Regions from separate parts of the Mycobacterium sp. NGS67 genome, predicted to be linked through region 2. Evidence: predicted binding sites of a transcription regulator. Region 2 holds the regulator's gene; the other holds the start of a gene.

Region 1 (3,409 bases), on a different contig from region 2:
GTGACGCGGTGAGCGCGGTTTTGGGCGCGGGTGCGGCGGCGTTTGGGCATCATCGCGCCGCGTTCGGCGCAATGGTCTTGGGGCGCAATGGTTTCGGGGGTGGGCATGCCGCCGACTGCGGTGCACAGGCTGGGGAACAGCAGGGCGCTGCCGGGGGTGGTGACGTGGGTGTCGCCGGCAGGGGAGGTCAGGATCAGGGTGCCGTCGGCCAGTTGCTTTTCGCTCCAGTCCCAGAAGGTTTTGACCAAATGGTGGGTACGGCAGTAGCACTTGGTGTTGGCCGCGTGGGTGGGCCCGCCTTGCGACCACGGGATCGTGTGATCCAGATCACACTGGGTGGCGGGTACGTCGCAACCGGGCCAGCGGCACGTCAGGTCGCGACAGCGCACGAAGTCGGCCAACGCTTTCGACGGGCGGTAGTGCGGTTCGGGTGGGCTGTAGCCGGGGTGGATCAGCGGCACCTGTTTGGCTGACGTCGCCAACTCGGCCAGGAGTTCGGGGGTGATGAGCGCGTCGGCGTCGATCATCGCGGCGGGCCCGCTGGCGGTGCCGTTGAGGCTGTCCTGAGTGGCGATGACGTGGATGATCACCGGCGAGGTTGGTGGGCGCGTGCCGGCGCTGCAGTCGGTGCGCCCGCACAGGCAGGCCATCCGGGTGGCGCGGGCGCTGAGGGCCTCGATGGCGTCGGCGCGGCGCTGTTCGGGGGTGCGCGGGTCCTCGACGCAGACCGTGGCCGCCAGCGCGCTCAACGCGGCGTCTAGAGCGCGGGCATCGGTGGGGCGCAGCTCACCTTCCACGCGGCAGGTCCCGTCGTATTCCTTCTCGATGTCCAGATGGCGGTCGCGGTGGCGTTTGGCGCGGCGCCGCACCGCGTCCAGGTCGACCGCGGCAACGATCGCGTCGACCTTCTTGGCCAGCCGCGACGGGGTCAGCGACGGCCACCGGGTGACGTTGACCGCGATGCGGCGATCAACCGCCGCCAGCGCCTCGGGGTCGAGGATCAGCGAGGTGCGCGAGGCGATCAGGGCGAACGCGACCACATCGATGTCCCCGGCGCAAAACACCGCGGCGGTCTTGGGTAGCCGTTCGCGCATGTCACGCGCCAGGGTTAGTTTGTCCTGCGCGCAGCGCTGGCTGATCTTGAGGCCCGCCGCCACCTCTGCAGCGACTCCCGCCATCGTGTCGATCGCCCAGTCCTCGGTCTCACCGTGGCGACGCAACCGGTAGGCGAACAACTCGCCGATCGCCATCAACTGCGCAGCAGCACCCCGGTTTTCCATCTGCCCCGCCGCCCGGGCCGCTGCGACCCAATCCTGGGACTCCTCGGTGGGGGTCTTCAGTGCCTGATGCCACTGCCTGCTCATGTCATCGATCCAGGCGTGGAAAACCCCCGGATGGTCCTGCCACCGGGGCGGGTTCTCACACGATTGATCGAACATATGTTCGATGATACCACATATGCGGACCGGCGACCTCAACCCGGCCGGGTTACCCTGTGCGGGTGCCAAAAGTGGTGTCAGTCAACGTGGCTCAGCCCAAGACGAATCCCGATCCACGCGCGATGTCGAAGGTGACCGGCATCGACAAAGTGCCCACCTCCGAGCCGGTTGCGGTCCGTGCACCCGGGCCGATGCGCGGCGGACTGGGCAGCGGCCTGGTCGGCGACACGATCGGCAATCCCAAGTACCACGGCGGCGATGACCAAGCCGTCTACGCCTACGCCCGCGAGGACCTCGACGAGTGGGAACAGCGACTCGAGCGCACCCTGACCGACGGGATGTTCGGGGAAAACCTGACCACGTCGGGCATCGACGTCACCGGCGCGCTGATCGGCGAACGGTGGCGGGTCGGCACCGACGGCCTGCTGCTCGAAGTCTCCGCACCGCGGACACCGTGCCGCACCTTCTCCGCGTTCCTGAACCTCAACCACTGGATCAAGACCTTCACCAAAGCCGGCAAACCCGGCGCCTACCTGCGGGTGATCACACCTGGAACCGTCCGGGCCGGGGACGAGGTCACCATCGAATCCCGGCCCGACCACGACGTGACGATCGGGCTGGTGTTCCGCGCAAAAATGACTGAGCCGCAACTACTTTCACAACTGACCGAAGTGGAAGCGCTGTCGGCGGAGCTGAAGACCTACGTGCGTCGCAGGCTGGCGGCGCGACAAAGCTAGCCCGCCGCTCAGCGCTGCGCCGGTAGAATCGTCATGATGCTCGACCAATCCGCTCAACCAACGGTGTCCAGCGCTGCGCTCGATGCGCCGCTGGACCGGTTGCGTCTTCATGTCGACATCGCCGTCGTCGTCGCCGTTCTGGTGCTGACCAACCTGGTCGCGCACTTCACCACTGCGTGGGCCAGCATTGCGACCGTGCCGGCAGCCGCCGTCGGGCTGGTGCTATTGGTCCGGTGGCGGGGGCTGGACTGGACCGAACTCGGCCTCGGGCGCGAGCACTGGAAGTCCGGCATGGGCTACGCGCTCGCCGGCGTGGCGTTGGTGGTGTCCGTCATCGGGGTCGGGGTGCTCCTGCCGATGACCCGTCCGATGTTCCTGAACAACCACTACGCGACCATCTCGGGCGCGCTGATCGCATCAATGGTCATCATCCCGCTGCAAACCGTCATCCCGGAGGAACTCGTCTTCCGAGGCGTGCTGCACGGTGCGCTGCAGCGGGCGTGGGGTTTCCGAGGCGTTGCGCTGGCCGGGTCACTGCTGTTCGGATTTTGGCACATCGCCACGTCGTTGGGCCTGACCAGCAACAACGTCGGCTTCACCCACCTGTTCGGCGGCGGCGTCTTCGGCATGATGGCCGGGGTCACGATGGCGGTCATCGCGACGGGCGCGGCCGGGTTCGTGTTCAGCTGGTTGCGTCGACGCAGCGGCAGCTTGATCGCGCCGATCGCGCTGCACTGGGCACTGAACGGGGTGGGCGCCCTGGCCGCCGCCCTGGTCTGGCACCTGTCGACCTGAGTCAGACCAGCAGCACTGCGGCGCCGGCGATCCGCCCGGAGCTGAGGTCGGCCAGCGCGCGATCGGCCTGTCCGAGGGCATATTCCGGCGTGGTGACCTCGATGCGATGCCTGCCCGCGAAATCGAGGAACGCGCGGGCGTCGGCGCGGGTGTTGGACGTCACCGACCGGATCTGCCGCTCTTGGAAGAGATGCCGCTGATAGTTCAGCGCCGGGATGTCGCTGAGATGGATGCCTGCCACCGACAGTGTGCCGCCGCGGTCGAGGGCCTCGAGGGCGGGCAGCACCAGGTCGCCGACGGGAGCGAACAGAATCGCCGCGTCCAGCGGCACCGGGGGCGGCTCGTCGGCCCCTTGAGCCGAGGCGGCACCCAGGGCCAGCGCCAGCTCGCGCGCGGCGGCACCGCGAGTCATGACATGGACCTCCGCGCCCTGCGCCA
Region 2 (3,409 bases):
GCGCCAACGGGCCGCTGGGCGCCAAGAAGGGCAACCAGTACCCGATCGGCGGCGACGGCGTCGCTCAGGACTTCAACGGCGGCAAGATCTTCTTCAGCCCGGCGACCGGCGCCAACGCCGTCGAGGGACCGATCCTGCAGAAGTATGAGGCGCTGGGCGGGCCGGTCAGCAGCGATCTGGGCTTCCCCGTCGCCAACGAGGCAGACGGCGGGATCACTCCAGCCAGCCGCGTCGCGACGTTCTCCGCGGCGGACAAGCCGGTGATCTTCTGGACCCCCGACCACGGCGCCTTCGTCGTGCGCGGGGCCATGAAGGCCGCGTGGGACAAGCTCAAGGGCGCCACCGGCAAACTCGGTGCGCCGGTGGCTGACCAGACGGTGGACGGTGACGTGGTGTCGCAGAAGTTCACCGGCGGCAAGATCTCCTGGAACCGCGCCAAGAACACCTTCAGCACCGATCCGGCGAATCTGGCGCCGCTGCTGTCCGGACTCCAGGTTTCGGGACAGAATCAGCCCAGCAATTCGGCCTCACCCCCGGCGGGCAAGAAGTTCACCTTCCACTGGTGGTGGCTGATCGCGGCCGTGCCGGTGCTGTTGCTGGTCCTGATGTGCGTGTTGGTGGTGTTGGGTCTGCGCAGGCGCCGCGCCGCGGGTCCCGATGCACCCGTCTTCGACCCGGACCCGGACCGCAACGCCGGTGTGGACTATGACCCCGGCGCGGAAGGGCGCTGGCCGCGCGAGGACATCGATTACGGTTCTGAGCGGTTCCCCCCGGCCGACGAGCACGACCAGCACGTCGAGGACCATCCCGACGCCGGCTCGGGAGCCCGGGTCAGCTGGTCCCGGGGTGGGGCGACGGCGGTCCTCCCGGTCGAGCAGGACGCCGACGACGACGAATTCACCCACGATGCCGACGAGAGCTACGACTCGTCCTCGTATGAGGAGTACGACGAGGACCCCGACGCGGTGGGCACCACGCCCATCCCGGTGGTGTCGCACGAGGGCTACGGGGAACCTTTCGAGGAGGAGCCGCGGGTTCCGGAACGGGTAGGGCCGGAGGACTACGTGCCCGAACTCTCGGCGCCACCGACGTACGTGCCGGACGCGGACGTCCCCGAAGTGCCGCACTCCCGGGAAGAGCCGGAAATCCCGGAAGTTCCGGAGATCCCGGAAATCGAGCCGGACGAGCCATACCTCGACGAATATGCGGGGGCCCGCTACCCGCAAGACGAACTCAGGGACGACGCGGAAGGCGAGTCACCCGACCTGGCGTCGCCACCGGACACCGATCCGGTGCCCGAGGCGAGAACGGGACGGCATGCGGCCGCGGACCCGGCCGGCTACGCCGCCGAAGCCGGCACGCCGTTCGGAGCGGCTCCGCAGGCCGAGGCGCCGGCGGCGGCACCGGCCGGCAGCGCCGCGGTGCGTCCGACGATCCACCTGCCGCTCGACGACGACCCCTACCGGGCCCCGGACGGCTATCCGATCAAGGCCAGCGCCCGGTTCGGTCTGTATTACACGCCCAACAGCGCGCTCTATCACGACACACTGGCCGAGATCTGGTTCGCCAACGAGGACGCCGCGCGCGCCAACGGTTTCGTCCGGGCCGACTGACGCCGGCGGCTACACCTTGCGGATGACGGTGACCACCTTGCCCAGCACGATCGCGTCGTTGCCGGGAATCGGGTCGAATGCCGGGTTGTGCGGCATCAGCCACACCTGACCGCCGGCCCGCTTGAATGTCTTGACGGTGGCCTCGCCGTCGATCATCGCCGCGACGATGTCGCCGTTGTCGGCGACGTTCTGCTGGCGCACCACCACCCAGTCCCCATCGCAGATGGCGGCTTCGACCATGGACTCACCGACGACCTTGAGCAGGAACAGCGTCCCTTCGCCGACCAGCTCGCGGGGTAGGGGGAAGACGTCCTCGACGGCCTCCTCGGCCAGGATCGGCCCGCCGGCGGCGATGCGTCCCAGCACTGGGACGAAAGTCGGCTCCGGCAACGCATCCGAACCCGCTACATCGGTGAGCGGAGGCGTCACCGTGTCGTCGGCGCTGCGCACGTCGACAGCACGCGGGCGGTTCGGGTCCCGCCGCAAGTAGCCCTTGCGCTCCAGGGTGCGCAGTTGGTGTGCCACCGAGGACGTCGACGTCAGACCGACGGCATCACCGATCTCCCGGATGCTCGGCGGATATCCGCGGGTGGTCACCGACGCGCGGATGACGTCCAGGATTGTTCGCTGTCGGTCAGTCAGCGTCGCATCGGCCGGGGTGTCGTTGCTGTCGCTCATGGCACTGAATGTAACCCCACTCCGTCCAAGAATCAAACATGTGTTCGACCGGCGTGTCGTCGCGCCGTTGAGGGCCGCCGATCTGCGGAAACAAAATGAATCACAAGTGTGTAACTTCGGCGCGTACCGGGTATCTGAAAGTCACCAGCTGGTTGCACCGACAAAAAACTTGTCGGTGGTGAGGTCTACGGTTTTGCTCGTGCGACACGCTCGCTCAAATGTTCGGTTGTCGAACACATGAGCGACTAGTGTCGAACACACGAGCGATAAGTAGTCGACCGGAGGGAAACGGCATGACACTCATCTACGCGGGTCCGCATCGCGCCAGCAACGCGCAGAGCCCGTTGAACAGGCCTCTGAACAGGCCGATTCGCGAGTTTCCCTCCTATCGGTCCGGTCAGCCACGGTCGAACAGGCCGGGCCCGTCGCGCCCGGCGGGCGCGCCGATGCGCTACTACGGCACCGGTGTCGCGAGGTCGACCGTTGTCCACCGCAGACGGCCGGTCAGTGTGGCAACCACGATCGGGCTGGCCCTGGCCGCCGGTGTCATCACCCTCTGGTTAGGGCTGATGGCCAACTTCGGCAGCATGGTCCACGGCGAATCGGTCGAGGCGGCGCCGCAGGTGCCCGCCGCGCTGGCGGTGGTGCGGGTCGAGCCGGGCGAGTCTCTGCAGGATCTCGCGGTCCGCGTGGCGCCGGGCGCACCCGTGCGCGACGTCGTCGAACGCATCCGTGACCTCAACGCGCTGGACTCCAGCGCGGTGACCGCAGGCCAGACCCTGATCGCACCGGTCGGCTGACCGGCCGCAACCCGGGCTCGGCAGGTCGCGCGGGTACTCTCGGGGTGTTCTGTTATCCGGACGTCACGGCGTGGCAAAGGAGCGGCCATTGCACTGCCCTTTCTGCCGGCATCCCGATTCCCGGGTCATTGACTCCCGGGAAACCGATGAAGGCCAGGCAATTCGCCGTCGCCGGTCGTGTCCGGAATGCGGACGCCGCTTCACCACCGTCGAGACCGCGGTGCTCGCAGTGGTCAAGCGCAGCGGCGTCACCGAGCCGTTCAGCCGGGAGAAAGTGATCAGTGGTGTGCGCCGCGCCTGCCAGGGGCGCCAGGTCGA

What was found. The regulator LexA, encoded in region 2, represses DNA repair genes until DNA is damaged. The targets are predictions, from matches to a motif close to CGAACANNTGTTCG.
Region 1: the regulator LexA is predicted to act here: its motif matches at 1,433-1,446, upstream of AC5Y4D_RS03580 (HNH endonuclease signature motif containing protein).

The regions. Positions count from the first base shown of each region.
Region 1 is NZ_JCALCF010000003.1:139,834-143,242, forward strand. It holds gene AC5Y4D_RS03580 (HNH endonuclease signature motif containing protein) at 1-1,364, opposite strand, end outside; gene AC5Y4D_RS03585 (MOSC domain-containing protein) at 1,511-2,176, shown strand; gene AC5Y4D_RS03590 (CPBP family intramembrane glutamic endopeptidase) at 2,213-2,971, shown strand; gene AC5Y4D_RS03595 (zinc-binding alcohol dehydrogenase family protein) at 2,973-3,409, opposite strand, start outside.
Region 2 is NZ_JCALCF010000020.1:42,205-45,613, forward strand. It holds gene AC5Y4D_RS18535 (LGFP repeat-containing protein) at 1-1,613, shown strand, start outside; gene lexA (transcriptional repressor LexA) at 1,623-2,291, opposite strand; gene AC5Y4D_RS18545 (LysM peptidoglycan-binding domain-containing protein) at 2,585-3,091, shown strand; gene nrdR (transcriptional regulator NrdR) at 3,180-3,409, shown strand, end outside.